Paraburkholderia bryophila: one gene and its partner. The main gene of each other region encodes a partner of the protein of the gene in region 2 in a complex. Links are inferred from orthologs where the notes say so. Each region holds a gene or a part of one and is shown on either strand. Other genes may lie near its edges.

Region 1 (15,208 bases), on a different replicon or contig from region 2:
CGCGTTCGAACAGCGCGATTTCCTCAGGGTAATAGAACTCCACCACGTTGGTGGTTTTCTGCGGCCCGCGCGGAATCAGCCACGACACCACCAGCACGTGCGGATACCACTCGATCATGATGCCCGGGTAGTACACCATCCAGATCGCGCCGAATTCGGGCGGGTTGCCGCCGCGGAAGCGCAGCACCTCGTCGTGCCACTTGCGGTACGTCGGGCTGCCCGGCTGTTCCAGATCCTTGTGCACGCCGACCGTCTGGACGCTGTACCAGTCGCCGAATTCCCACGTCAGGTCGTCGCAATTGACGAAGCTGCCGAGGCCCGGATGGAACGGCGCGACGTGGTAATCCTCCAGATAGACCTCGATAAAGGTCTTCCAGTTGTAGTTGCACTCGTGCACTTCGACGTGATCGAACATGAAGCCCGAAAAATCGAAGTGTTGGCTGGGACCGAGGCGTGCCAGATCGCGCGCGACGTCACGCCCTTGCGCTTCGAACAGCAGGCCTTGCCAGTTTTGCAGCGACGTGGCGCCCAGATTCAGACACGGGTTGTCCGCGAAATGCGGCGCGCCGAGAAGCTGACCGTTCAGGTCGTACGTCCAGCGATGCAGCGGGCAGACGATGTTCTCCGCCTGGCCGCGGCCGTTGAGCATGATGGCTTGCCGGTGGCGGCACACGTTCGACAGCAGCTCGACTTGCGATTGCTGGTTACGGACGAGCACACGCCCCTCGCTCTCGCTGGGCAAGGCAAAATAATTCCCCGCCTCGGGCACCATGAGATCGTGGCCGATGTAACGAGGACCTTTCTTGAAAAGGGTTTCGATTTCGCGCGTTAGAAGCGCTTCGTCAAAGTAAGCCGTGACTGGCAGCTGGCTGTGGACAGACCGCAACTGCAATGCATTGCTCAGATTGGACATTCCCACTCCCGTGAAGACGTGAAAGCAGTGAACAACCCAACCATCGAAGATTCGATTTAGGGAGCCCGCGATTATACCCGTTTCCCCTGGTACGGGGCACGTAAGTAGTTCATTTGGATCAAAAATGTCGAGGAAGTTCGTGGTTTTTTTGCGCTGACCCAAGGATTCTTTTCTGAGACACTCAGCGGGCGCGCACAGGGCAAATCGGGGGTGAACGTAGGGGAAAGGCTCGGCGCAGGGCGGCGAGCGGATCGGAAATGTCGCTTTTGCCGTAGAATGTCCGACTTGTTTTAATTTTGCGACTATTCATGGCGAAGACCGCATCGAAAGAGGCTGCTGCCGCGCCAGCTGAAGGCGTCGACACCTTGCCGCTGCCCGAGAACTACGAGGCCGCCCAGGCGGAACTGGAAGGGCTGGTGGCGCGCATGGAAAGCGGCAATCTCAGTCTCGAGGAGTCGCTGACCGCCTACCGGCGCGGCGCGGCGCTCGTGGCGTTTTGTCAGCAGCAGCTCGAAAAGGTCGAGCAGCAGGTGCGCGTGCTCGACGGTGAGACGCTCAAACCGCTGCCCATGAACAGCGCAGGCACAGCCGCTACTGAGAGCGGGGACGACCTATGACATTCGAACCATGGATGCGCTCGGTACTCGAGCGCGTCGAAACGGCACTAGAACATTACCTGCCGACCGAGACCACCGAGCCGGCCAAACTGCATGAAGCCATGCGCTATGCGGTATTGGGTGGCGGCAAGCGGGTTCGCCCGCTGCTGTGCCACGCGGCCGGCGAGCTGACCGGCGCGCGCGCCGAATGCCTCGATGCGGCGGCGGCGGCGCTGGAAATGATTCACGTGTATTCGCTCGTGCATGACGACATGCCCTGCATGGACGACGACGCGCTGCGGCGCGGCAAGCCCACGGTACACGTCCAGTACGACGAAGCCACGGCGCTGCTGGTCGGCGACGCGCTGCAGTCGCAGGCATTCGTCGCGTTGACGTCGGACGTTCTGGCGCCGGCACAGCAGGCTTCGCTCGTGCGTGAACTGGCGTTGGCGAGCGGCTCGATCGGCATGTGCGGCGGTCAGGCTATCGACCTGGCCAGCGTCGGCCATACGCTGACGCGCACCCAGCTCGAAACCATGCACCGCATGAAAACCGGCGCCTTGCTGCGCGCCGCGGTGCGCATGGGCGCGCTGGCAGGCGAGACGCCGGACGCGGACGCGATGCGTTCGCTGGACGCGTATTCGGCCGCTGTCGGCCTCGCGTTTCAGGTCGTCGACGATATTCTCGACGTCACGACCGACTCCGCGACGCTCGGCAAGACCGCAGGTAAAGACGCGAAGGACGGCAAGCCGACCTACGTGTCGATTATTGGGCTCGACGCCTCGCGCACGCTCGCAGCACAGCTGCGTAGCGACGCTCATGCTGCACTGGCGCCGTTTGGCGCACGCGCGCAGCGTCTTGCCGAATTGGCCGACCTGGTAGTGAACCGGGTTAGCTGAACGCGAAAAGCCCGCCGCCGCGCACCTTCACCCCGGGTGCATGTATGAAGTGCGGGCGCGTAAGTTTTCCTACAATGGAACGACGATGTACGACTTGCTGAAAACCATCGACGACCCGGCGGCCTTGCGCCGCCTCGATCGCCGCCAACTGCAACCGCTTGCCGACGAGTTGCGCGCCTTTGTGCTCGACAGCGTATCGCAGACGGGCGGCCATCTTTCGTCCAACCTCGGCACGGTCGAGTTGACCATTGCGCTGCACTATGTGTTCGACACGCCGCGTGACCGGATCGTCTGGGACGTCGGCCATCAAACCTATCCGCACAAGATCCTGACCGGCCGCCGCGACCAGATGCACTCGCTGCGTCAGCTCGGCGGCATCTCGGGCTTCCCGAAGCGTGACGAGTCGGAATACGACACGTTCGGCACTGCGCACTCCAGCACGTCGATCTCGGCCGCGCTCGGCATGGCGATCGCGAGCAAGCTGAAGGGCGAACACCGTACGGGCATCGCCGTGATCGGCGACGGCGCGATGACGGCCGGCATGGCCTTCGAAGCGATGAACAACGCCGGCGTCGAAGACGACGTGCCGCTGCTGGTCATTCTGAACGACAACGACATGTCGATTTCGCCGCCGGTCGGCGCGCTGAATCGCCATCTGGCGCGTCTGATGTCGGGCCGCTTCTACGCCGCCGCGCGCGCCGGTGTCGAACGCGTGCTGCGCGTCGCGCCGCCCATGCTCGATCTGGCCCGCAAGCTCGAAGAGCACGCGAAGGGCATGATCGTGCCGGCCACGCTGTTCGAAGAGTTCGGCTTCAACTACATCGGCCCGATCGACGGTCACGACCTCGATTCGCTGATCCCGACGCTGCAGAACATCAAGGAACTGCGCGGTCCGCAATTCCTGCACGTCGTGACGAAGAAGGGTCAAGGCTACAAGCTGGCCGAGGCCGATCCGGTGCTGTATCACGGCCCGGGCAAGTTCAATCCGGCAGAAGGCATCAAGCCGGCTACGACGCCGTCGAAGAAAACCTACACGCAGGTGTTCGGCGAATGGCTGTGCGACGCGGCCGAGCTCGATCCGCGCGTGGTGGGCATCACGCCGGCCATGCGTGAAGGCTCGGGCATGGTCGAGTTCGAGAAGCGCTTTCCGGATCGTTACTTCGACGTCGGTATCGCCGAGCAGCACGCGGTGACGTTCGCCGGCGGCCTCGCCGCGGACGGCATGAAGCCGGTGGTCGCGATCTACTCGACCTTCCTGCAACGTGCTTACGATCAGTTGATCCACGACGTCGCGCTGCAAAATCTGCCGGTGGTGTTCGCTATCGACCGCGCGGGTCTGGTCGGTGCCGACGGCGCCACGCACGCGGGTGCTTACGACCTGGCGTTCCTGCGCTGCATCCCGAACATGACGGTGATGGCCGCGTCGGACGAAAACGAATGCCGCCAGATGCTGTACACGGCGTTGCAGCAATCGAACCCGACGGCCGTGCGCTATCCGCGCGGCGCCGGCACGGGTGTCGCAACCGTCAAGCAGATGGCTGTGCTGCCGATCGGCAAGGGTGAAATCCGTCGCGAGACTTCGCAACCCGCGGGCAAGCGGATCGCGATTCTGGCGTTCGGCACGATGGTCGCGCCGTCGCTGGCCGCCGCCGAACAACTGGACGCTACCGTCGCGAACATGCGCTTCGTGAAGCCGCTGGACGCGGATCTGGTCCGTCAGCTCGCCGAAACGCACGACGCCATCGTCACGGTCGAAGAAGGCTGTGTGATGGGCGGCGCGGGGTCGGCCTGCGTCGAAGCCCTGCTTGAAAGCGGCGTATTGCGGCCGGTGCTCCAACTGGGCCTGCCCGACCAGTTCATCGATCATGGCGATCCGGCCAAGCTGCTCGCCGCGTGCGGCCTCGACGCCGCAGGCATCGCCAAGTCGATTCGCGAGCGCTTTCTGTCGAGCGGCGCGGTCGGCGGTCAGTCGTCGGTGAAGCGCGTCGCTTAAGGCGTCGCATCAGGCGGCGCGGCTCGTCGCCCGAGCCGCGTTGCTATCGTGGTCATAGCAATCTCCAACTTGAATCGATGGGCCTTCGGGCCCATCATCCAACGCCGGCCGGGGCCGGCGTTCGCCGTTGCGCGACCTGATCGGCACGGCCGCCGAGCGACCCCGAACTGTCGGTTCGCGACAGTCCGCGGCAGCCTTCCAAGGTGACTTCCTGCGGAGCGAAAAAACTGCGCGGCCCGGCGTTTTCTGGAAAGGACAAGACAATGAATCAGATGAATCCCGCCTTTGTGATGCCCGACGTGCAAAGCACGCCCGATACCCGTCAGATCCCGATTCAGCGGGTCGGTGTGAAGGCCGTGCGTCATCCGTTGACGGTGCGCACGCAAGGCGGCGACGTTCAGCCGACGATCGGCACGTGGAATCTCGACGTGCATCTGCCCGCTGACCAGAAGGGCACGCATATGTCGCGATTCGTTGCGTTGCTTGAAGAGAACAAGGTGCCGCTGGAGTCGGCCACGTTCCGCACGATGCTCGCCGCGATGCTGGAAAAGCTCGAGGCCGAGGCCGGCCGTATCGAAGTTGCGTTCCCGTATTTTGTGAACAAGACCGCGCCGGTGTCGGGCGTGCAAAGCCTGTTGGACTACGAAGTCACGTTGACCGGCGAGACCCGTAACGGCGCGACGCGTCTGTTCCTGAAGGTGCTGGTGCCGGTCACGAGCCTGTGCCCGTGCTCGAAGAAGATCTCGCAGTACGGCGCGCACAACCAGCGCTCGCACGTCACGATCAACGCCGAATTGGCCGGCGACGTGGCCGTCGAAGAACTGGTTCGTATCGCTGAAGAAGAAGCGTCGTGCGAACTGTGGGGCCTGCTGAAGCGTCCGGACGAGAAGTTCGTCACCGAGCGCGCCTACGAGAATCCGAAATTCGTCGAAGATCTGGTGCGCGACGTCGCGCAGCGTCTGAATGCGGACGAGCGGATCGTCGCGTATGTGCTTGAGGCTGAGAACTTCGAGTCGATTCACAATCACAGCGCGTACGCGGTGATCGAGCGGGATAAGCGGATGGTTTGATACGTTCATTAGCCCACGCTGGTCGCCAACGAAAAGCCGCTCTAAAAGAGCGGCTTTTTTACGTGCGCCGAACTACTGAGCTTTCGAGCTTAGCGTGCGAGCGAAGTCAGATCCCAGCGCGGTTTCACCGTGAACGCGTAGTCTTTGCCCGACTGATCCGGCCAGCGCTGCAAGCGCAACGCGCCGGCCAGCGCGATCATCGCGCCGTTGTCCGTGCACAGCGACAAATCCGGGTAATGCACATAGAAATTGCGTTTCTTCGCTGCGGCGGAAAGCGCCTCGCGCAGTTGCCGATTCGCGCCCACGCCGCCCGCCACCACCAATCGGTTCAGCTTGGTCTTTTTCAGCGCGGCCAGCGACTTCACCGCCAGCACTTCGACTGCTGCGTCCACGAAACCGCGGGCCAGATCGGCTTTCGCCTGCTCGCAAATATTCGCGCCGCCGAGCTTTTTTGCATGCGTGAGCACGGCGGTTTTCAAGCCGCTGAAGCTGAAGTCGAGGTCGCCGGAATGCAGCATGGGACGCGGAAGCACCACCGCGCCGGGCGTGCCGAATTCGGCCATGCGCGACACTTCGGGGCCGCCGGGATAACCGAGGCCGAGCAGCTTGGCGGTTTTGTCGAAAGCTTCGCCGGCCGCGTCATCCAGCGTTTCGCCGAGCGTTTCGTACTCGCCGACGTCCGTTACGCGCATCAATTGTGTATGTCCGCCGGACACCAGCAGCGCGACAAACGGAAACGGCGGCGGCTCGTCCACCAGCAGCGGCGACAGCAAATGCCCTTCGAGATGGTGGATGCCGATAGTCGGCTTGTCCCACGCCATGGCCAGCGAATTGGCCACGCTCGCGCCGACCAGCAGCGCGCCCGCGAGCCCCGGCCCTTGGGTGTAGGCGATCGCGTCGATGTCGCTGCGCGCCGCACCGGCGCGCTCCATCACTTCTTCGAGCAACGGCAGCGCGCGCCGGATATGGTCGCGCGACGCCAGTTCAGGCACCACGCCGCCGTATTCCCGATGCATCGCGATTTGCGAATGCAGCGCGTGCGCGAGCAGGCCGCGCTCTGTGTCGTAGAGCGCGAGACCGGTTTCGTCGCAGGAGCTTTCGATGCCGAGAACGAGCATGATGGATGGTTGGGTTTGAACGACCACGGCCGTGCGCGACACTGCGGATACGACGCGCAGGGACAGTCAGGCACGCGGCCGAGAAAATGAAAAGGCTAGCCTGAAAGTATAGCAGTGCCGACAAGCCGCCGCAGACGCGCAGGTACAATGCGGCCCCATGGAATCCTTTGATATCGCGGTAATCGGCGCAGGCGCGGCCGGCATGATGTGCGCGGCCGTGGCCGGGCAACTCGGCCGTCGCGTGGTGCTGATCGACCACTCGCAGCGTCTCGCGGAAAAAATCCGCATCTCCGGCGGCGGCCGGTGCAACTTCACCAATCTGTACGCCGGCCCGGCTAATTACCTGTCTGCCAATCCGCATTTTTGCCGCTCGGCGCTGGCGCGCTATACGCCGCGCGACTTCATGGCGCTGCTCAAGCGGCATCACGTGACGTGGCACGAGAAGCACAAAGGGCAGCTCTTCTGCGATCAGTCGAGCGACGCCGTCATCGACGTGCTGAAGGCCGAGTGCGACGCGGGCCGTGTCGCGTGGCGCACGCCGCTGTCGGTCGAGCACGTGCGGCAGGGCGCGGAGGGCCGCTACACGCTGGACACCCAGTCGGGCCCGATCACAGCGCGCGCGCTGGTGATCGCGACCGGCGGTCTGTCGATCCCCAAGATCGGCGCGACGGATTTCGCCTACCGCCTTGCCAAGCAATTCGGCCACAAGCTGATCGACACGCGCCCGGCGCTGGTCCCGCTGACCTTCGCCGCAGCCGACTGGGAGCCGTTCGCGGCGCTTTCGGGCGTATCGCTGGAGGTGCAACTCGCGACCGGCAACAAGAAGACCGGCGCGGAGTTCAACGAAGATCTGCTGCTGACCCATCGCGGCCTGTCCGGCCCGGGCGTGCTGCAGATTTCGAGCTACTGGCAGCCCGGCGAACCGATCCACATCAATCTGCTGCCGGAAAAGGATGCCACCACCGCGTTGCTGGAAGCCAAAACCGGCACGAAGCGCCAGATCGCCAATCTGCTGTCCGAGCGGGTCCCGCAGCGTCTTGCGCACGTCTGGCTGGAAACCCACCAGATCCCCGCCGACGCGCGCGTCGCCGATCTGCCGGACAAGATCCTGCGACGCGTGGGCGAGGCCTTGTCGCGCTGGACGCTCACGCCCAACGGCACCGAAGGCTATCGCAAAGCCGAAGTGACGCGCGGCGGCGTGGACACGCGCGACCTGTCGTCGGCGACGATGATGAGCGCGCGTGCGCCAGGTTTGTACTTCATCGGCGAGGCGGTGGACGTGACCGGCTGGCTCGGCGGCTACAATTTTCAGTGGGCGTGGGCGTCGGGTGTGGCGGCCGGTCAGGCCGCCGCGGAGTACGTTCAGGGGGCTTGACGGCGCATTAGCTTTGTGAGAGAGCTCTGCTATACTCCTGAACCTTTACAAAGTTCCGTTATTGAAAAATGACGACCATCCGCGTAAAAGACAACGAGTCGTGTGAAGTTGCCGTGTGCCGTTTCAAGCGCACCATGGAGAAAACGGCTTGTTGACGGAACTTCGCGCTCGCGAGTTTTACGAAAAGCCTACGGCTGAGCGCAAGCGCAAGAAAGCGGCTGCGGTGAAGCGTCATTTCAAGCATCTGCGTGGCCAGATGCTGCCAAAAAAAGTTCTACTGATTCTGGCGTTGCCGCGGTTCCCGTCGAACGGAGCGGCGACATCCAACCGGTGAGGGCGCTGCAGGCGCAATCACGGAAAACACGGCCCCTTCGGGCCAGCCGGCAGGGTCGCACACATTACGCATATCGCGCCAACCCGTTTGAGGAAGCAGTCCCAAGCGGGTATTCGTGTTGATGCGGTCGGCCCGGCCGGATTTTCATATTCCAACGTATTCAGGTGAGTGATGAGCCTCAAGGACCAGATCAACGACGACATGAAAGCCGCCATGCGGGCGCGTGAAACCGAGCGTCTCGGCACGATCCGCCTGCTGCTCGCCGCGATCAAGCAACGCGAAGTGGACGAGCGCATCACGCTCGACGACACGGCGATCACCGCGGTCATCGACAAGATGATCAAGCAGCGCAAAGACTCGATCAGCCAGTTCGAGGCCGCCAGCCGCACGGATCTCGCCGACAAGGAAAAGGCCGAAATGGCGATCCTGTCCGCGTATATGCCGGAGCAGATGTCCGAAGCGGAGATCGTCGCCGAAGTTCAGGCGGCGGTCGCGCAAACCGGCGCTGCCGGCCCGCAGGACATGGGCAAGGTGATGGGCGTGCTGAAGCCCAAGCTGGCCGGCCGCGCCGACATGACCGCCGTCTCGGCGCAAGTCAAAGCCGCGCTCGCGAAGTAATTTCCGTCTATCGGGTCTGCGCGCACCGTCGCTCGACGGGCGGCGCGCGCAGCCTTGAGCTTTTCAGGTAGCGTCATTTACTGTGATTCCTCCGTCATTTCTGCAGGACCTGCTCAACCGCGTCGATATCGTCGACGTGGTCGGCCGGTATGTGCAGCTGAAAAAGGGCGGCGCGAACTTCATGGGGTTGTGCCCGTTTCACAACGAAAAAAGCCCCTCGTTTACGGTTAGTCCGACTAAACAGTTCTATCACTGCTTCGGCTGTGGTGCGCACGGCACGGCGATCGGGTTCCTGATGGAACACGTTGGCTCGTCGTTTCCCGAGGCCGTCAACGATCTCGCGCAGTCGGTCGGCTTGACCGTGCCGAACGAGCCGTCGCCGGGGTATGGCGGCGGGGGCGGCGGCTATGCGCCGGCGGCGTCCAAAGCGGTCACCACGGCGCTTTCCGACGTCATGCAAACCGCCTGCGATTTTTACCGCAAGCAACTGCGCGGCGCGCCCACCGCGATTCAGTATCTGAAGAAACGCGGTTTGACCGGCGAGATCGCGGCCCGCTTCGGGCTCGGCTATGCCCCAGACGGCTGGCAGAACCTCGAACCGGCATTTCCTAATTATCGGGACGATTCGCTGGTCGAGTCGGGGCTGGTGATTGTCAGCGAAAAGTCGGACGCGCAGGGTCAGAATCGCCGTTACGACCGCTTTCGCGAGCGGATCATGTTCCCGATACGCAATGTGAAGGGGCAGGTGATCGGCTTCGGCGGCCGTGTACTGGGCAGCGGCGAGCCGAAATATTTGAATTCGCCCGAAACGCCGCTATTTAACAAAGGCAGTGAGCTGTACGGGCTGTTCGAGGCACGTCTGGCGATTCGCGAACAGCACTACGTGCTGGTGGTCGAAGGCTATATGGACGTGGTCGCGCTGGCCCAATTGGGGTTCCAGAACGCGGTTGCGACGCTCGGCACAGCCTGCACGCCAATTCATGTGCAGAAACTGATGCGTCAGACCGATACGGTCATTTTCAGTTTCGACGGCGATTCCGCAGGGCGGCGCGCCGCGCGCCGCGCGCTGGACGCCTGTCTGCCGCACGCGGCCGACAATCGCACCATCCGCTTCCTGTTTCTGCCGTCCGAGCACGATCCTGACAGCTACGTGCGCGAATTCGGCACCGAGGGCTTCGCCGAGCAGGTCGAACGGGCCATGCCGCTGTCACAGTTCATGCTCAATGAGGTGCTGACCGGCAAGGAGTTGGATCAGCCGGAAGGCCGGGCTCGAGCACTGTTCGACGCCAAGCCGTTGCTGCAGGCGCTGCCGGCCAATGCGTTGCGCGCCCAGATCATGCATATGTTCGCCGACCGCCTCGACGTGCCGTTCGACGAAGTGGCGGCCCTCTGCGAGGTCGATTCGCGAATCGCGGCGGCTGCCCGTTCGGCGCCGGCCCGCAAAGACCGGCGCAGCGTGACCGGAATCGAAGAGAAGACGCTGCGCAATCTGGTGATGTATCCGCGCACGGTGGCGGTGCTCGACGAAGACGCCGAGCAGGCGCTTCTGTCGGTGACGCGGCACGGCGAGCTGTTCGAAGAAGTGACGACGCACGCGCGTGCGCTGGGCGATTCGGCGGAGTTTCAGTTGCTGTCCGATCTATTGCGAAACGGCGCAAACGCCCCAACTTTCGAGGAAATCTTTCGCAAAATTCTAGACTATGATGAAAACGTCCGGGATTTACTGCTGAAGGACCCGGAGGATGCGACCGTCATCGAGGAGCGGCGCGAGCAGGAGCGGATTGTGGGCGAGGAATTGAAAGCCGCGATCCTGAAGATGCGGTACGACGCTTATTGCGATCGTCTCGAGCAACTTTCGCGGCAATCCCGGCACACGCCGGAGGAGTTTGCGGAGCTGTCGGAGTTGAACCGGAAGCGGGCCGACATGAAGCGCCAGCTGGGGCTCTAGACGGGTTGCAAAGGGCCGGAGTGGTACAATAAAAGGTTTCCAGCGGTTTGTTTTTCAAAGGGTTTTCCTAGCAAAGGCCAATAGGCGAAGGGCGATGCGATGGCAAAGACTACAGGCGGAAATAAAGCGGCAGGCACAGGCTCGAAGGAGCCGACCAGAAAGGTCACCGAGGCCAGGCTAGATTCTTCCGCCAGAAAAACGTCTACCGTCAGTGTTGCACCGGTTGCGGGGAAGAAATCCTTGACCAGTTCCGCTGCACGAGCGGAGCAGGTTGAGGCAGCGAGAGTGGTATCACCACCGGTCACGAAGCGGCCGGGTGTCAGAAGCGCAAGGGAAGCGGTTGTCGCGCAGGACGATGCGGCAGTCCGCGAGGTTCCAGTATCCACGGTTCAACCGGCTGGCGTCCACCAGCCGCGAGTCGAGACTACAGCCGGTACGGCGAACTCCATGACGAAAAAGCTGAATGAAGTACCCGTCGATGACGAAGCAACCCAAAGCGAAGAAACCCCTGCTGCCGCGGCTCCGGCCAAAGTGGAAAAGGTCAAGGCTCGCGACCGTCGTGCAAAGGAAAAAGCGCTGCTGAAAGACGCGTTCGCGTCGTCACAGCCGGGCACGGTCGAGGAACTCGAGGAGCGTCGTGCCAAACTGCGCGCGCTGATCAAGCTCGGCAAGGAGCGCGGCTTCCTCACGTACGCCGAAATCAACGACCACCTGCCGGACAACTTCACCGAGACCGAGGCGATTGAAGGCATCATCAGCACGTTCAACGATATGGGCGTGGCGGTGTATGAACAGGCCCCGGACGCTGAAACGCTGCTGCTCAACGACAATGCACCCGCCGCTTCGTCAGACGACGAAGTGGAAGAGGAAGCCGAAGTCGCCCTTTCTACCGTCGACTCCGAATTCGGCCGCACCACTGACCCGGTCCGCATGTACATGCGCGAAATGGGCACGGTCGAGCTGCTCACGCGCGAAGGCGAAATCGAAATCGCCAAGCGGATCGAAGACGGTCTGAAGCACATGGTGATGGCGATCTCCGCGTGCCCGACCACGATCGCCGACATCCTCGCCATGGCTGAGCGGGTCGCGAACGAGGAAATCCGGATCGACGAACTGGTCGACGGCCTGATCGACGCCAACGCGGAAGACGCGGACGGCTTCTCCGCGCAAGAGGCGGAAGCGATCGAGAGCGACGAAGAAGAAGCCGAAGAAGAGTCCGAGGAAGACGAGGAAGAAGACGACGGCACGGCGCAAGCCACGGCCAACGCAGCGCAGATGGAAGCGCTCAAGCGTGCGTCGCTCGAAAAGTTTGCCCTCATTAGCGAATGGTTCGACAAGATGCGTCGTGCGTTCGAGAAAGAAGGCTACAAGTCCAAGTCGTATCTGAAGGCTCAAGAAACGATCCAGAACGAACTGATGACGATCCGCTTCACCGCGCGCACGGTCGAGCGTCTGTGCGATACGTTGCGCGCGCAAGTGGACGAAGTGCGCCAGGTCGAGCGGCAGATTCTGCATACGGTGGTCGACAAGTGCGGCATGCCGCGTGCGGAGTTCATCGCGCGTTTTCCGGGTAGCGAAACGGATCTCGAATGGGCCGACCGGATTGTCGGCGAGGGTCACGCCTACAGCGCGATCCTCACGCGGAATATTCCGGCTATCCGTGAACAGCAGCAACGTCTGCTGGACCTGCAGGCGCGTGTCGTACTGCCGCTGAAGGACCTGAAGGAAACCAACCGTCAGATGGCGGCCGGCGAACTGAAAGCGCGGCAGGCCAAGCGTGAAATGACCGAGGCGAACTTGCGTCTCGTGATCTCGATCGCAAAGAAGTACACGAACCGCGGTTTGCAGTTCCTCGACCTGATTCAGGAAGGCAATATCGGCCTGATGAAGGCAGTGGACAAGTTCGAATATCGTCGCGGCTACAAGTTCTCCACGTATGCCACGTGGTGGATTCGCCAGGCCATTACGCGTTCGATCGCCGACCAGGCGCGCACGATCCGGATTCCGGTTCACATGATCGAAACGATCAACAAGATGAACCGTATTTCGCGTCAGATTCTGCAGGAAACCGGTCTCGAGCCGGATCCGGCAACGCTGGCCGAGAAGATGGAAATGCCGGAAGACAAGATCCGCAAGATCATGAAGATTGCGAAAGAGCCGATCTCCATGGAAACGCCGATCGGCGACGACGACGATTCGCATCTGGGTGACTTCATCGAAGATACGAACACGGTGGCGCCGGCGGATGCGGCCTTGCATGCCAGCATGCGCGACGTCGTGAAAGACGTGCTCGACTCGCTGACGCCGCGTGAGGCGAAGGTGCTGCGCATGCGTTTCGGTATCGAGATGAGCACCGATCACACGCTCGAAGAAGTCGGCAAGCAGTTCGACGTGACGCGTGAACGGATCCGTCAGATCGAGGCGAAGGCGCTGCGCAAGCTGCGTCATCCGAGCCGTTCGGACAAGCTGAAGTCGTTCCTCGAAGGAAATTGATCGACGCTGGTTGCGTGTAGTAATCGATGTCGCGGTTTCAAGGGGCTTCCCGGTTGTTTCGCGATAGCGAAGCGGTTGCGGAGGCCCCTTTTTCGTGTAGTATGTCGGCCAATCAATGAATCGGCCCGGCCTTCAAGACCGGGTCTTTTTCTTGGGCCGGACGCCGTGCTGGTTGCAGGCAGCGGACTCATAATCCGCCTCCGAAAGGACACCGTCGGTTCGACTCCGACCCGGCCCACCATAAACGCAAAAAGGGTTTCGAGACTTCGAAACCCTTTTTCGTTTTGCGGCTTGAAATCAATAGTGGCGTGCGGTGATATAGCGCGTTCGCCGCGCGATTAATTCGGATTCGGATTTTGGGTGTGCGGATTCCAGTCGGGTTTTGCTGGTATGCCGGTGCAAGGTTTCTCGTTGGCGGTCGAGCGCACAGATTGATCCGCAATGTGCCGCTAATCTGCCGCAGCACGATCCTGAATTCCGTCCTTGCCAGTGGCACATGGTTTGCTCAATGTCGGCGTCAAGACCGTACCCATAACGAGAACTATCATGCGACCAGACCACACCGTTACCGAATTCGTCTCGCCTCAACCTTTGTTGGCTTCGTCCGCGGAAGACGTCGGGGAAGTCGTGCCGCGCAGGCAAATTTCTGTGCTGGCGCGCGCGACGTTCTGCTTTGCCTGGCTATTCGGACTGGAGCCGTTCCTGAGCGCATCGGCCGACGAGGTGCCGCGCTCCCGATTCGATCGCTACTAACGGGTGCGCTGGTAGAAGCAGTCGCTCCACGGGTCGATTGGGCCAGCCTTAGTTTCCGGGACGCGACACGCCATAAGGTAAGGCTTGCCGGTAATTAGGGAAACTCCGTGTAAAAATTGGAACTGCTTCGCCGTTAAATGAAGACGGAAGGCTGTTCGATGTTTGCCGTCCGCTTTCAGCACGGGTTTTTGTCACGCGGCGGCCGGCGCCGCAACTCACCTCCGGGCAATGCCCGTGCAGAAGGCTTCACTTTCGACACGCATGCTGTCACGGCGCCAAACGAAGGTGAGCGACCTAAGCAGGATTTCATGAGACCGCCTAAGGGCGGTTTTTTTCTTGGCTGTCTTCGAGCTGCGCCAACGCGCGACCCAGCTGCATTGGCGTCGCGCGGATTGAATTCGCAACCACTTCCCCGTCGTAAGACATAAATGACCTGCGTCAAATATTGCGGGATAACTGGCATTTAAATGCGCGACAGCATTTATCAAATTAAGTTCCCGTCTTTCTAAAATAAATTTACTCCCCTCTGCAATACAGGTTTTGTCATTGCCTCATTTTCGAGCAATATGCCGGCTTTCATCATTCTTGGGTCCGACCCGATTACGTCGCGCGTATTAAACACTGTTGCATACGCACAACTTTTAATATTGAGAGATTGCAAATGACTTATGTCTGGAGCAGACGCCAGACCTCTGCGATGTTGCGATAAATGCAGGAAAAACAACGACTTAATGCCATCCGGTTTCGGATTGTTGCTGATTCTGAAAAATCATGTTGTGTAAATTGCGGGCATTACCACCAGGGTCGCCCCCTACACTCACGCTTCGTTTCAAGGGTGCCCGATGGCCGACCGGAAAACGGTTCGGCGAACACGGGCAGCAGCGGATGCCATGTATGCGCTGCTGAGGCAAGTCCCGCTCCCCGCGTAAATTTATCGAACAGGAGTCCCACGCATGAAAAAGAGTCTCATCGTTGTTGCGGTTGCCGCATCGTTCGCTTCCGTCGCTCACGCACAAAGCAGCGTGACCCTGTATGGTTTGCTCGACGCAGGCCTGACGTACACCAGCAACGTCAACCACAACGCAAAGTACTCGGCAG
Region 2 (15,165 bases):
CAAGCGCCGGGCGCGACGGCGACGTGCGCCGCCGGGCCATCGGCGGTCGTCACTTCGGCGGGTTCGCGGGCGCGCCGCCGGCTGCGCGCCACGTGTCGCGCGCGAGGCACAGGTCGGCCCATGCCTTCGACTTATCGGGCAGGCTGCGCAGCAGATAGGCCGGGTGATAGGTGACGATCACCGGCACGCCTTCGTATTCATGCACGCGGCCACGCAGCGACGAAATGCTCGCCTCGGTCTTCAGCAAACTCTGCGCGGCGAAGCGGCCGAGCGCGACGATCAGCTTCGGCTTGACCAGCGCCACCTGACGCTGCAGATACGGCTCGCAGCGCGCGACTTCGTCCGGCTCGGGATTGCGGTTGCCGGGCGGCCGGCACTTGATCACGTTCGCGATATAGACGTTGGTGTCGCGCGCGAGCGTCAGCGAGCGCAGCATGTTGTCGAGCAGCTTGCCGGCCTGGCCGACGAACGGCTCGCCTTGACGATCTTCATTCTCCCCGGGGGCTTCGCCGATCAGCATCCAGTCGGCATTGCGATCGCCCACACCGAAGACCGTGTTGGTGCGCTTCTCGCACAATCGGCAACTTTCGCAGCCGGCGACGCGTTCGCTCAGCGCGTCCCAGTCAAGCGTGTGGATCGCCGGCGGCTGCGATGCTTCGCGGCGGCTTTCGGACGGAGCATGCCCATGTCCGGGCGCCTCGGTTGGCAGATCGTCGAACCACGCGAAATCGTCGTCGGGCGGTGCGTCGAATGAAGGCGGTTGTTCAGGGGCGCGCGATTGTGCCGCGGGCCGGGATGGCGGCTTCGGTTGACGCGGTGTTTCGACGGCGGGCGGTTGCGAGCGTGTTTGAACTTCAGGTTGCGCCGGTTGCGTACGGCGCTCGTTTGGCCGGCCGTCCTGTACGGGACGTGATGATTCGCTTGCGCGCGTCGGCGCGTCGCGATCGTCGGAGCGATCGCGTGTGGCCGGTTGCTGCGACGGTTGAGCCGCGCGGCGCATCTCCGGCTCAACTGCGGCTGCTGCGGCCACATCTTGCCCGCTGGCCGCTTCAGACGCTTCTGTCGCTTCAGACGCAACCGGCTGCGCCGCCATTCCGCGACGCACCCACAGCGGCGCGAGGCCGAACTCTTCCAGTACCGAATCATGCAGCGCCATCTGCGCCCTCCGTGGCAAACGAGAAACGCATCACGATGGCGTCCTCCCGGCTGCGATGCCGCGCCGGATAATAATTTTTGCGCCGGCCGATCGACGCAAAGCCGAAGCGCTCGTACAGTCGGATCGCGCGATGATTCGACGGCCGCACTTCGAGCAGCAGTCCTTCGAGTTTTTCGGCGCGGGTAATTCGCACCGCTTCGCGCAGCAGCGCGAGGCCGGCGCCGACGCCCTGCGAGGCAGGCGTCACGCACAGGTTGAGCAGATGCATTTCGTCGACCACCGGCATCAGCACGCAATAGCCGATCAGCGCGCCGGTCACATGACGCAGACAGATGCCGAAATAGCCGTTGCGCAGCGAGTCGCCGAAATTGCCCCGGCTCCACGGAAACTCATAAGCGATCTTTTCGATGGCCGCGACCTCGTCCAGATCGCCTTCGGTCATCGGCGATATGTAGCGGTCAGCTAGCAACACGCCGCTCATTGGCCGCCCTCGCCCGGCTGAGCGTCGTGCGAAGCGTGGGCGGCTTTCTCGGCTTTCTCGGCTTTCTCGACCTTTTCAGCCTTGTCGGCCATCCGCTCCGCCGTGGTCTGCGCGACCTTGTCGCGTACATATTCCGGCGCGGCCTGATCGGCCGGCACGGTGCGGCCGGCGCGCAACGCACGCAGCGCGGCATGCGCGAGCGGCACAGCGTGCGGCAGCGCGTCGCCATCGACCGTGCGCGCCGCGGCCACCGCGGGCAGCCGCGCGCCGAACGCGGCAGCCGCGTTGCCGGCCAGCGTGAACGGAACCTCCGGCAACACCAACCGCTCCGGCGCGTCGAGCGAGGCCGCTTGCAGCGTGCGCCAGTCGCCCTGCGCCTCATCCCACGCGAAGTCGGCCCAATAGATTTCGTCCATACGGGCATCGAGCGCGGCCAGCACGCGCGTCGCCGACAGATCGCGCAACCGGGCGCTTTCCGCGCAAGCCAGCAGCGTGCTGACCGGCACGACCGGCAGATTCAGGCCGAATGCGAGACCTTGCGCGACGCCGGTTGCCGTCCGCAGTCCGGTGAACGAGCCGGGGCCGGAGCCGAACGCGATCGCGTCGCAGTCCGCCAGCGTCAGACCGGCTTCGGCAAACAGTTCGCGAATTGCCGGGAGCAGGCGCGTGCTGGAGACCGCGCCGGTCTGCTCGTGGCGGACCCACAGACGGGGTTCGGCATGCGTCTGGCCGGCGGCGGCGCCGGCGACGGACAAAAGCGCTACCGAACAGAATTCGGTCGACGTATCGAGAGCGAGGAGCACAGTTTGAGTCATGGACCGTATTGTAATCGGCGTGATCGGCACGGCGCGCGCCAATCTGGTTCGGGTTGGCCCGCAAGCCGGCGGCCGGCGTTTGGAATAAGCCCTCGGGCCGTCAGCGGCATGCAATTGTTATGATCGTCGGCCACCGTAACCCACTCCCGCCTACCGGGCAAAACGAACATGACCGACATCACCACCCAATTCGCGCAGGCCCAGGAAGACGTCAAACAGTTGACGGAGCGTCCGGGCAACCTCACGCTGCTGCGCCTCTACGCGCTCTTCAAGCAGGCGACCGAAGGTGACGTCCACGGCGACAAGCCGGGCTTCACCGACATCGTCGGCAAATACAAATACGACGCGTGGGGCGCGCTCAAAGGCACAACGCAGGACGCCGCCAAACAGCAATACGCGGAACTCGTCGAATCGCTGAAGAACGGCACGGCGGCCTGACAGCGATAGCGCGGCGGATCGGGAGCGCCTGGTCGCCTGGCGATCGGGCCGTTGAGCGGTCGGACTGTCTGGCGACTGTCCGCGTAGCCGACTGGCGGCGCAATTAGCGCGGTCTCCCGCTCTTCTCCCCTTCGCGTCACTTGCCTGATCCGCGCCACGGCTAAACGCTGGGCGCCCCGCCCGCCGCCGCTTAGCGCGCCCCGCGCAGCCAGAAAAAGCAATTTTTTCCACTAAGAAGTTTCCTAACAGTGGCGCAGTGCAACAAAACCCTATAGAATGCTGCCTGCGCTTCACTGCTCTGCCCGGCTTTCCTCCAGCGGCCTTTGCGGCGCAGCGCCTCGTAGCGTTTAGCTCCAATCCAGTTTAGAACCTGTCCCCTCCTGCCTAGCCCCCTACGGGCGATCATGTACCAGGCTGGCGGCACGCCGTGTTGGCATGTCGCATCCGATACAGCTTCTAACGAAAAGCTCGCCTTCATTGTCGCGAGCTGCCCCCGTTTTTCGATTTGCTCGCTGCTTCTTTGCTCGCTGAATCCGACGACTTGGGTATGCCGATTGGCGCCGACGTTTTAATTCCCTGTGTACCAAGGATTCTCATGACTTCGAGCAACACCTCCAGCCCGTTGAACGCCATCGCCGATCAAGCCCTCGGTCTCGCCGACGCACCGGAACAAGTCGCAGCCGTCGCTGCCGCTCCGGAAGCCGTCGCCGCTGAAGCCGCCGCGCCGACCGGCCCGACGTTCGCGTCGCTCGGTCTCTCCGCGGATGTCGTCTCCGCGCTGACCGCCGCTGGTTACCAGAACCCGACGCCGGTTCAGCAACGCGCTATCCCCGCCGGTATCGCCGGCCGCGATCTGATGGTCTCGAGCCCGACCGGTTCGGGTAAGACCGCCGCGTTCATGCTGCCCGCCATCGAGCGATTCTCGCAACTGCAAAAGGCGCAAGCCAGCCAGCCGCGTGAAGCGCGTCCGGCGGCCGACGCCCGCAACACGCGCCGTCCGCAACCGGTTGCCCGTCCGACCATGCTGGTCCTGACGCCGACCCGCGAACTCGCGATGCAGGTCACCACCGCCGCTGCCAACTACGGCAAGCATCTGAAGCGTCTGCGCACCGTCAGCATTCTGGGCGGCGTCGCTTACGGCCAGCAATTGATGCTGCTGGCAAAGAACCCGGAAATCCTGGTCGCCACGCCGGGCCGTCTGATCGACCACCTGGAACGCGGCCGTATCGATCTGTCGCAACTGCAGATCCTGGTGCTCGACGAAGCCGACCGCATGCTCGACATGGGCTTCATCGAAGACATCGAAACGATCGTCGCGGCTACGCCGGCTACGCGTCAAACCATGCTGTTCTCGGCCACGCTCGACGGCAAGATCGGTTCGCTGACGGGCCGTCTGCTGAAGGATCCGGAACGCATCGAAATCGTTCAGCGCCTCGAACAGCGCACCAACATCTCGCAAACGGTTCACTACGTGGACGACCGCGATCACAAGGATCGTCTGCTCGACCATCTGCTGCGTGACGAAGGCCTCGACCAGGCTATCGTGTTCACGGCAACCAAGATGGACGCCGACCAGCTGGCCGGCCGTCTGGCCGACGCCGGTTTCGAATCGGCCGCTTTGCACGGCGATCTGCCGCAAGGCGCGCGTAACCGCACGATCAAGGCACTGCGCGAGCGTCGCGTTCGCGTGCTGGTGGCAACGGACGTCGCCGCTCGCGGTATCGACATTCCGGGCATCACGCACGTGTTCAACTACGACCTGCCGAAGTTCGCTGAAGACTACGTGCACCGTATCGGCCGTACCGGCCGTGCTGGCCGCACGGGTACCGCGGTGAGCCTCGTGCATCACGCTGAACAAGGCGCGCTGAAGCGCATCGAGCGCTTCGTGCGCACCCCGCTGCCGGTCAACATCGTTGTAGGCTTCGAGCCGCGCAAGTCGGCTCCGTCGGGTAACGGCGGCCGTCCTGGCTTTGGCGGCCGTGGCCGTCCGGGCGGTGGCAACGGTGGCGGTGCTGGCCGTCGCTTCGGTAGCGGCGGCGGCGCAGGCAAGCCGGCCGGTAACGGCGGCGGTGCGCGCAGCGGCAATGGCGGCGGCTGGGCCGGTAAGTCGGCTGGCGGCGGTTCGCGTGAAGGTGGCTTCGGCGGCGGCTCGCGTGAAGGTGGTTCGCGTGAAGGCGGCTTCGGCGGTGGTTCGCGTGAAGGCTACGGCGGTTCGCGCGACGGCGGCTACGGCACACGCCGCAGCGACGGCCCGCGTACGGCGCGGCGCGGCAGCTAAGCTAGCCGATCAGTATTCGCCCGATAACGGCACCGCGCGCCCGCGAGTATCAACTGCCACAGCGCGCGTTGTCGGTCCCGAGTGATACAGCAAGTTAGTGTGAAAAAGACCCGAACGGCCCCGCGCCGTTCGTCAGTCGAGAGAAACCGGTGCTCAAGCGCCGGTTTTTTTTCGTCCGCGATTTGATCGATGCTGAAATTTCACGATGTGGAAAATTTTTTTGCGTCGTAAAAAATCGTGCTGCACGGCACAAGACGTCCTATTGCAAGATGGGAAAAGTCGTTTCTTAATGCGAAACGATCTATTCAAGCCATTGATTTTAAATAGAAATAAATATCCAAAAAACCCTTCCGCCCGTCTATTGCGCCCGCATCGATTTGCCTAGACTCTTATATAAGACTTCACGGAACGAAACGCCAAACCGGCCAACCGCTTCGACGAAGACAGAGTCACCTACCCATTACAGGCAACTAAGGAGCACACCATGACGACGCGCGAAGAACAAGCCAAGCAACTCCAACAGCAATGGGACACCGATCCGCGCTGGAAAGGCGTGAAGCGGACCTACTCGGCGGAAGACGTGATCCGTCTGCGTGGCTCGGTGCAGGTCGACCACACGCTGGCCAAGCGCGGCGCGCAAAAGCTGTGGGAAAGCGTCAACACCGAGCCGTTCGTCAACTCGCTCGGCGCGCTGACCGGCAACCAGGCCATGCAGCAGGTCAAGGCCGGCCTCAAGGCAATCTATCTGTCGGGCTGGCAAGTGGCGGGCGATGCCAACGTGGCCGGCGAAATGTACCCGGACCAGTCGCTGTATCCGGCGAACTCGGTGCCGCTGGTCGTGAAGCGCATCAACAACACGCTGACGCGCGCCGATCAGATCCAGTGGTCGGAAGGCAAGAATCCGGGCGACGAAGGCTATATCGACTACTTCGCACCGATCGTCGCCGACGCTGAAGCCGGTTTCGGCGGCGTGCTGAACGCGTTCGAACTGATGAAGGCGATGATCGAAGCCGGCGCGTCGGGCGTGCACTTCGAAGATCAACTGGCTTCGGTGAAGAAATGCGGCCACATGGGCGGCAAGGTGCTGGTGCCGACGCGCGAAAACATCGCCAAGCTGACCGCCGCGCGACTGGCTGCCGACGTCTCCGGCACACCGACCGTGCTGCTGGCGCGCACCGACGCGGAAGCGGCGGATCTCGTGACGTCGGATATCGACGACAACGACAAGCCGTTCCTGACCGGCGAGCGCACGGTGGAAGGCTTCTACCGCACCAAGCCGGGTCTGGAACAGGCGATCTCGCGTGGCCTCGCCTACGCGCCGTACGCCGACATGATCTGGTGCGAAACCGGCAAGCCGGACCTCGAGTTCGCGAAGAAATTCGCCGACGCGATCCACAAGGAATTCCCGGACCAGCTGCTGTCGTACAACTGCTCGCCGTCGTTCAACTGGAAGAAGAACCTGGACGACGCGACCATCGCCAAGTTCCAGCGCGAACTCGGCGCGATGGGCTACAAGTTCCAGTTCATCACGCTGGCCGGCTTCCACGCGCTGAACTACTCGATGTTCAACCTCGCGCACGGTTACGCCCGCAATCAGATGACGGCGTTCGTCGAAATGCAGCAGGCTGAATTCGCTGCCGCCGACAAGGGCTTCACCGCCGTGAAGCATCAGCGCGAAGTCGGCACCGGCTACTTCGACGCCGTGACGCAAACGGTCGAACGCGACGCCTCGACGACCGCGCTGCACGGCTCGACGGAAGACGAACAGTTCTTCGACAAGAAGGTCGCGTAAGTACGGCGCGCCCGGTTCCCGTGGTTCGATCGCGGGAACGTGACCGGCGCGCGCGGACAGGCAAACGACGACAAGCGGCGCCGTCAGAGCGCCGTCGTCACAGGGAGGAGCACGTCATCGGGGCGCCACGGCTTTCGCCGTGTCAGCCCCGGGGCAGAGGAATCTGGGAGAGAACAAACTCGCAGCGGCGGAAACAAAGCCAGCGCAATGTATTGCGCGGCGAACAGTGGACGCGCCGGCCTGATCGCCGGCGCGTTTTTTTTCGGCGCCTCGCCCGGCGCAGCGCTTATCTAGCGATACACGATCACTGGAATCTTCGTATGCGTGAGCACCCGCTGCGTTTCGCTGCCGATCAGCAAACTGCCGAGGCCGCGCCTCCCGTGCGAAGCCATGAAGATGACGTCGCAACCGCCGTGCTCGGCAGCTTCGATGATGCCGAGATACGGCGCCGGATGCACGCTGGTGCGGCTCACCACCGCGACGCCGACTCGCCGTCCGGCCAGCTCGACCTCGCGCAGATGCACGCGCGCTTCGCGTTCGCTGCGCTGCAGGAATTCGGAGGGCGGCTCGACCACCACGTCGGAAAACGGCGAGTACGGATACTGCGGCAGACACGCGTAAGCAGTGACTTGCGCGCCGACGGCCTGCGCGAGATCGATCGCGCCGTCGATCGCTTTGCGCGACAGGTCGGAACCATCGGTAGGAACGAGGATGTGCCTGAACATGATGCCCTCCGTCGCCGGCTCAGCGCAGCACGGCGTCAGCGTCCACGAGGCGCGGCTGGCAAGCCGCCTGAATCGATTGTAGGTCGCCGAATCGCGGGTATGGATCTGCCGAGGGTCTATCCGCATATCGGAAACCCGCTGCGGACGGCGGCGCAAGCGCGGCTACACGGCCCGCGCGGTCCGCGCGCGAGAACGCACTAAACCCGCCGCGCGTTCAGCCCCAATAACCGGGATGGCCGTACGTATGCTTGAGAAAGTCGAGAAACAGCCGGACCCGCAGCGGCAAATGGCGACGCTGCGGAAACACCGCGTGGATGCCGATCGGCGGCGCGGCGAATTCGTCGAGCACGCTGACCAGCCGCCCGGCGGCGATGTCCGTACCGACTTCCCACCACGAGCGCCACGCGAGGCCGTAGCCCTCCAGGCACCACTCGTGCAGCACCGCGCCGTCCGAGCATTCCATCGTGCCGGACACCTTGATCGACACGACCTTGTCGGCCTGCTGGAACATCCAGCCGCGCTGCTGATTGGCGCTCGCGCCGAGCGCGAGGCAGTTGTGATGCGCGAGGTCGGCCAGCGTGTGCGGTGCGCCGCGCCGGCTCAGATACGACGGCGACGCCACGCACACGCGACGGTTCTCGCCGAGCTTGAGCGACACCAGCGACGAATCCGGCAACTCGCCGAGCCGCACCGCGCAGTCGAAACCCTCGTTGACCAGATCGACCAGCCGGTCGGAGAGGTCGAGCGTGATCGACACGTCCGGATGCGCGACGGTAAACGCCGGCACCAGCGGCGCGACGTGGCGCCGCCCGAAACCGGCCGGCGCCGACAGCCGCAAATGGCCGCTCGCCTTGACGCCGCCCGCCGACACGCTGGCTTCGGCGTTCTGCATATCATGAATGACACGCTGGCAGTCTTCGAGAAAGGCCGAGCCTTCGAAGGTCAGCGTGATCTTGCGTGTGGTGCGCACCAGCAATTTGACGCCGAGTCGCTCTTCGAGCGCATCGATCCGGCGGCCGATGATCGCCGGTGCGACGCCTTCCGCAAGCGCCGCGGCGGACAGGCTGCCCTTGGCCGCAACGGCGACGAAAGTCTCGATCTGCTTGAAACGGTCCATAAGCGGGCGAAGCCGCAGCGATGCGGGGAAGTGGTCGGTGCGCGTCAGATTAGGTGTATGAAAGTAAAAGATCAAGTGATCTTTAGCCTCTTTTTTAGCACTGAGCATCACTAATACAATCCGTCCTGACCTCTGATAGGAGTGCACGGCAATGTCGGCCACAACGACACTTTTCCCTAAAGCAGTGATTTTCGACGCGTACGGCACGCTTTTCGACGTGCATTCGGTGATCGCTGCCGCGGAGCAGATGTTTCCCGGCCATGGCGATGCGCTCTCGCAGTTATGGCGGCAAAAACAGATCGAATACACGCAGCTGCGCACGCTCGCCGATCCGGCCGGCTCGCCCGGCGCGCACTACCGGCCGTTCTGGGACATCACGCTCGACGCGCTGCGTTTCGCCGCGAAAAAACGTCAGCTCACGCTGAGCCGCGCGGCCGAAAAACGTCTGATGGACGAATACGCGTGCCTCTCCGCCTTCCCCGATGCCGTGCCGGCGCTGCGCCTGTTGCGCGAGGCGTCGTCCGTGGCCGATGCGGAATCCGGCGCGCCAGCCAGCCCGCGCGCCGGCCTCGCGATCCTCTCGAACGGCAACCCGCAAATGCTCGACATCGCCGTGAAGAGCGCCGGCATGACAGGGCTGTTCGATCACGTCCTATCCGTGGACGCCGTGCGCGCCTACAAACCCTCGCCCGCCGCTTATACGCTCGGCACGCAAGCCTTCGGCGCCGAGCCGCGCGAGCTCGTCTTCGTGTCGTCGAACGGCTGGGACGTGGCCGGCGCGACATGGTTCGGCTTCACCACTTTCTGGCTCAACCGGCAAAACGCCCCCGTCGAAGAACTGGGCGTCATGCCACATGGGACGGGCGGAGGCATGCACGATCTGCTCGCTTTCCTGAAAACCCTCGCGTCGCCCGGCCGCAGCAGCGGCCCCGGTAGCGGCCGCACGCGCCACAGCCCTGGCGCATGACAGCTTCCACCGGACCCCGCGACGCACCTCAATCGCAATTCAACATTTGCATCTTTGCAATCTGACCGACCAAGGAGAAACCATGGCGAATCCGCTGTCATCGTCGCAGTCTTCACTCACGCTGCCGCAGGGCATGGCCATCACGGCTGAGATCAAGCCGGGCTACGAAGCGATTCTCACGCGCGAAGGGCTTGAACTCGTCGCCGCGCTGCATCGCACGTTCGAACCGCGCCGTCAGCAGTTGTTGCAGGCTCGCGTGGAACGCACGAAGCGTCTCGACGCCGGCGAGCGTCCCGACTTCCTCGCGGAAACGAAACCCGTTCGCGACGGCGACTGGACCATCGCGCCGCTGCCGCAGGATCTGCAGTGCCGCCGCGTCGAAATCACCGGTCCGGTCGAGCGCAAGATGATCATCAACGCGCTGAACTCGGGCGCGGATTCGTACATGACCGACTTCGAGGATTCGAATGCGCCGAGCTGGGACAACCAGATCACCGGCCATATCAACCTGATGGACGCGGTGCGCCGCACGATTTCGCTGGAGCAGAACGGCAAGTCGTACACGCTGAACGACAAGGTCGCCACGCTGATCGTACGACCGCGCGGCTGGCATCTCGACGAGAAGCACGTCACGGTGGACGGCAAGCGCGTATCGGGCGGGATCTTCGACTTCGCGCTGTTCATGGTGCACAACGCGAAGGAACTGGTCGCACGCGGCTCGGGCCCCTACTTCTATCTGCCGAAGCTGGAAAGCCATCTGGAAGCGCGTCTGTGGAACGACATTTTCCTCGCCGCGCAGGAAGCCGTCGGTGTGCCGCGCGGCACGATTCGCGCGACGGTGCTGATCGAAACGATCGTCGCCGCGTTCGAAATGGACGAGATTCTGTACGAGCTGCGTGAGCATAGCTCGGGGCTGAACGCCGGCCGCTGGGACTACATCTTCTCGGCGATCAAGAAGTTCAAGGCCGACCGCGACTTCTGCCTCGCCGACCGTTCGCAGATCACGATGACCGCGCCGTTCATGCGTGCTTACGCGCTGTTGCTGCTGAAGACCTGCCATCGTCGCAATGCGCCGGCGATTGGCGGCATGAGCGCGCTGATTCCGATCAAGAACGATCCGGCCGCGAACGAGAAGGCGATGGGCGGCGTGCGTTCCGACAAGGCGCGCGATGCCGGCGACGGTTACGACGGCGGCTGGGTCGCGCATCCGGGGCTGGTGCCGATCGCGATGGAAGAGTTCGTCAAGGTGCTCGGCGACAAGCCGAACCAGATCGGCAAGCAACGCGACGACGTGCTCGTCACGGCCACCGATCTGACGGATTTCCGTCCGGAAGCGCCGATCACCGAGGCCGGTCTGCGCAACAACATCAACGTCGGCATTCACTACCTGGGCGCGTGGCTCGCGGGCAATGGCTGCGTGCCGATTCACAACCTGATGGAAGACGCGGCGACGGCGGAAATTTCGCGCTCGCAGGTGTGGCAGTGGATTCGCTCGCCGAAGGGCAAGCTCGACGACGGCCGCAAGGTGACGGCCGAGCTGGTGCGCGAATTGTCGGCGCAGGAACTCGACAACGTGAAGCAGGCGGTGGGTGGCAATACGAAGCCGTATGAGCGCGCCGCGCAGATCTTCGAAGAGATGTCGACGTCGGAGCAGTTCACCGACTTTCTGACGTTGCCGCTTTACGAGGAAATCTGACGCGGAGGTTAGATGCATCCGCAACGAACGACGTAGTAGCAAGCTTGCTTTACTTTCGCGCGTTTCATGCACCTGTGCGCTTGTGAACCTGTGCACGTATGCGCGTGCGTATCACGCGCGATGCGAAGGCGGCTTGCGTCGCAAGACTGACCGACCGGACGGCCCGACAGGCGTGAGCTTGCCGGGCCGTTTTTTTGGCCCGGTTGCTTTTGCGGCGTGCGTCGCTTTGCGCGCTACCTGCGCGCGACGGCTCCGCTCAGCGCGTGCCGCGATGCTCGACCCAATCGCCCGATCTGATTTCCGGCAAGCCCTTCACCGCTCCCGGCGCGACCGGGTAGAAACGGCAATTCACGACGTTGCCGTCCACCTTCACCATCACTTCGCGCGCGAGGAATCGATCTTCGACGCCCGGGTACACCGCTTCGATTTCGTCGAGCACCGCGACCAGTTCGTCTTCGATTTCGTAGACGTCGCCGATCACGTCGACGCCCGCTTCGTCGACCACCAACCCCGGGTACGAGCCGAAGTCGAACAGATGGCCACGCACCGTGGCCGTGCCGAGCAGATTCGGCAAGGGAATCTCATTGCGAACCGCGGCGTCGCGGATGTCGTTCACTTCTCCGGCGCGCAACGTGCCGTATACAAAGACGGTTTGCATCGTCGTTTGCTCTCCTTGGATGGGTGGTCGGGTAAGTTCTGTTTGAGGCGTGATTCAGCGCGTGGTTCAAGGCCTGGCTTCAAGGCGCGGTTCAGGCGCGGTTCAGGCGCGACTCAGTTCAGCGCGGCGCTGGAAACCAGCACGCCGTCAATGTCCGCGTAGATCCATTCGCCGGGATGCACCAGCGCGCCGGGTAACTGCACCGGCACGTCGCGTTGGCCGCCGCCGAGCTTATGGCAACGTCGCGGGTTGGTGGTCAGTGCTATCACGCCGACGTCGGCTTCGTTCAACTCCAGCGCGTCGCGCACGCAGCCGTTCACGACGATGCCCGCCCAGCCGTTGTGCTGAGCGATCTGCGCGAGGTTACCGCCGACCAGCGCACACCGCAGACTGCCGCCGCCGTCGACCACCAGCACCCGGCCCGCACCCTGCTCCTCGAGCGTGGCGCGCACGAGTGCATTGTCTTCGAAGACTTTGAGCGTCACCGCTTCGCCGCTGAAACTCTCGCTGCGGCTGAACAGATGAAAGACCGGCTCGAGCACGCGTAAGGCGCCGAGCGCCAACTGCTCCTCGTGGGCGTCGCACAAGTCCGCGGTAGCAAAGGTCATGGAGTTCTCCTCGAAGGACGGGCAGTCGGGACATTATGCAACTTTGGGGTCGGGGGAAGGTGTGGAATGCGGTGAGGCGCGCGCGGCGATGGCGGGTGGCGGGTGGCGGGTGGCGGTGGCGGTGGCGGGTGGCACGTGGCGGGCGGCGCGTGGCGAGCGACGATAGCGAGCGACGATAGCGGGCAATGCGTAGCGGGCGATGCGTAGCGAGCGGTGCGTGGTGCCTGGTGCCTGGGGCTTGGCGCTGACGTTGCGTTCGCCAGCGCCCTGGCGGCCGCGCTGCGGTTTCGCTGCTTGCTAGTTACGCCGCCTGTAGGGTACGGTTGGTGGCCCCGACTCTTTAGCACTCGACTATTCCCATCGAGCCTTCACCATGACTTCGTCCGTCGACTTCGCTCCAGCGAGTTTCGTCCGCTTCGCCGACATTCCACCTGAGTTCCGGCCGAACGACACCCACCCGATCCGCGTGCGCTCGCGGCCGATGTCGTCTGGCTGGCGCATTGCGCGTCATACGCACGCGTGGGCCCAGGTGGCCTACGCATCGCGCGGCGTGCTGCGGGTGGCGACGAGCGGCACGACGTGGATGGTGCCGCCCTCGCGTGCCATCTGGGTGCCGCCGCATGTGGAGCACGAAGTGGTCGCCGTCGAAGATGCGTTTCTGCGCACGCTCTACATCACCGAAAGCACGGTGCCCGCCGGACTCGATACGCCGCGCGTGGTCGAAGTGTCCGATCTGCTGCGCGAAGTGATTGCCGCACTCGATACGCCGGACATTCCGGCCGCCCGCGAGCAGTTGCTCGGCGCACTCGCACTCGATGAACTGACGCGCTCGGAGCCGCTGCCGCTTTCCGTGCCGATGCCCAATGAAAAGCGTCTGCGTGCGTTATGCGAGGCGGTGCTCGCGGACCCGACGCACGGTGAGTCGCTCGAACAATGGGCCAGCAGCGTGGGCGCGAGCACGCGTACGATCGCGCGGCTGTTTCGACAGGAACTGGGCGTGAGTTTTTCACAATGGCGTCAGCAGGCGATTCTCGCGCGTGCGATTCCGCTACTGAGTCAGGGACGGCCGCTTTCGCATGTCGCGCTGGAACTGGGCTATCAGAGCCAGAGCGCGTTTTCAGCGATGTTCCGACGCGCCTTCGGTGAAAGTCCGCGCGCGTTTATCGAACGGGGATCGGAGCATCGCGCCGAATCGGGCGATCACGAAGACAGAGAGACGGATTAGAGGAATGCGAGATCGCGCGGTGCGATACGGCGCAGTGCAATGCGGGGCGGTGCGAACGAGAAAACCCTAAGCAGCGGCCCTGCGCCGTCAAACCCGTCGTGCCAGATGACGGATCGCGCCGAGCTGCGCCAAGCGCGGTCCGCTCAGCTTATAACCCTTGCGTTGATACAGTCGCGCGGCCGGATTATCGACAAACACACGCAACTGCAACTCGTGCAAGCCGCGCTCGCGCGCCCACTGATGCGAGATATCCAGCAGATACGTGCCCGCTCCCAACCGCCGATGCCCTTCCGCAATCTGCACGTCGCGGATATGCAGCGAATCGCCTTCCTGCGTGATGCGCAACACGCCGATCGGATGGCTGTCCATCTCGAGAATGAAATTCTCCGATTCGCGCCAACTGCCGAGGAACAGATCGCCCCGCCACACCAGATGATGTCGCCGGTAGTAACCGCCCATATTGGCGCGAGTCAGCGCCTCGGCGAACTCGAAATCGTCCATGCTGGCATTGCGCAGATGAAACGGTGACGGAGCTTCGGATGGATCGAACATGGTGGGGCGGCAAAGATGAGTCGGGTCAACGGTAAAACAGGCTGCGCGTGCTGGCAATGGCTGTTTGTCCCGAGCATACCCAGGCGGCGTGGATCGCGGAAATAAATGCGCGCAACAATGGCGAGGAACCCGCGCGGGAATAAAAAAAGCCCACTTCTTTCGAAGTGGGCTTTCTCAAATCTGGCGGAGCGGACGGGACTCGAACCCGCGACCCCCGGCGTGACAGGCCGGTATTCTAACCAACTGAACTACCGCTCCAGATTTTCGCACCGCAGCCAATGAGCTAGGCTCACTCGCCGACTGCACCGTTCAACTGCTTACCGAACGACGCCGATGTCTTGGCGTCCCCTAGGGGATTCGAACCCCTGTACTCACCGTGAAAGGGTGATGTCCTAGGCCTCTAGACGAAGGGGACAACGTACTGCTTACACCTTTAATGAAAAAGCCCGTTCAGGTTTGTATGAACGGGCTTTGTCTGGCGGAGTGGACGGGACTCGAACCCGCGACCCCCGGCGTGACAGGCCGGTATTCTAACCAACTGAACTACCACTCCAGTTTGCCCATCTTGGCTTGCGAGCGTTGGTTTTTTCTCGCAAGCTGCGCTGCTTTACTGCTACTCGAATTACTTCGAACACTAAAGCGACGCTGATGTTTGGC

Evidence for each region.
Region 1: the proteins of tsaB (region 2) and tsaD are in contact, whole or in part, in a solved structure (PDB 4WQ4), measured with the Escherichia coli proteins. The link is inferred for Paraburkholderia bryophila from one-to-one orthologs.

What each region holds. Positions count from the first base shown.
Region 1 is NZ_JACCAS010000002.1:1,937,168-1,952,375, forward strand. The notes cover bases 4,576-7,406. They hold tsaD (tRNA (adenosine(37)-N6)-threonylcarbamoyltransferase complex transferase subunit TsaD), read right to left. Parts: upstream 6,590-7,406; coding sequence 5,561-6,589; downstream 4,576-5,560. Other genes in these bases: folE2 (GTP cyclohydrolase FolE2), read left to right, coding at 4,665-5,471; GGD40_RS29700 (NAD(P)/FAD-dependent oxidoreductase), read left to right, coding at 6,747-7,406. In the rest of the region: GGD40_RS29670 (aromatic ring-hydroxylating oxygenase subunit alpha), read right to left, coding at 1-913; GGD40_RS29675 (exodeoxyribonuclease VII small subunit), read left to right, coding at 1,222-1,530; GGD40_RS29680 (polyprenyl synthetase family protein), read left to right, coding at 1,527-2,408; dxs (1-deoxy-D-xylulose-5-phosphate synthase), read left to right, coding at 2,494-4,401; more of GGD40_RS29700, read left to right, coding at 7,407-7,964; GGD40_RS29710 (GatB/YqeY domain-containing protein), read left to right, coding at 8,470-8,916; dnaG (DNA primase), read left to right, coding at 8,999-10,864; RNA polymerase sigma factor RpoD, read left to right, coding at 10,964-13,357; GGD40_RS29730 (hypothetical protein), read left to right, coding at 13,904-14,110; GGD40_RS29735 (porin), read left to right, coding at 15,064-15,208.
Region 2 is NZ_JACCAS010000001.1:4,688,746-4,703,910, reverse strand. The notes cover bases 544-3,331. They hold tsaB (tRNA (adenosine(37)-N6)-threonylcarbamoyltransferase complex dimerization subunit type 1 TsaB), read right to left. Parts: upstream 2,453-3,331; coding sequence 1,634-2,452; downstream 544-1,633. Other genes in these bases: GGD40_RS21165 (acyl-CoA-binding protein), read left to right, coding at 2,621-2,890; rimI (ribosomal protein S18-alanine N-acetyltransferase), read right to left, coding at 1,143-1,637; GGD40_RS21180 (uracil-DNA glycosylase), read right to left, coding at 544-1,156. Also shown: GGD40_RS21185 (DUF1853 family protein), read right to left, coding at 1-53; more of GGD40_RS21180, read right to left, coding at 50-543; GGD40_RS21160 (DEAD/DEAH box helicase), read left to right, coding at 3,486-5,168; aceA (isocitrate lyase), read left to right, coding at 5,653-6,960; GGD40_RS21150 (universal stress protein), read right to left, coding at 7,251-7,685; GGD40_RS21145 (LysR family transcriptional regulator), read right to left, coding at 7,900-8,802; GGD40_RS21140 (haloacid dehalogenase type II), read left to right, coding at 8,954-9,769; aceB (malate synthase A), read left to right, coding at 9,852-11,465; GGD40_RS21130 (gamma-glutamylcyclotransferase family protein), read right to left, coding at 11,722-12,123; ribonuclease E activity regulator RraA, read right to left, coding at 12,237-12,731; GGD40_RS21120 (AraC family transcriptional regulator), read left to right, coding at 13,105-13,956; GGD40_RS21115 (GNAT family N-acetyltransferase), read right to left, coding at 14,044-14,508. UniProt on the Escherichia coli protein: Required for the formation of a threonylcarbamoyl group on adenosine at position 37 (t(6)A37) in tRNAs that read codons beginning with adenine.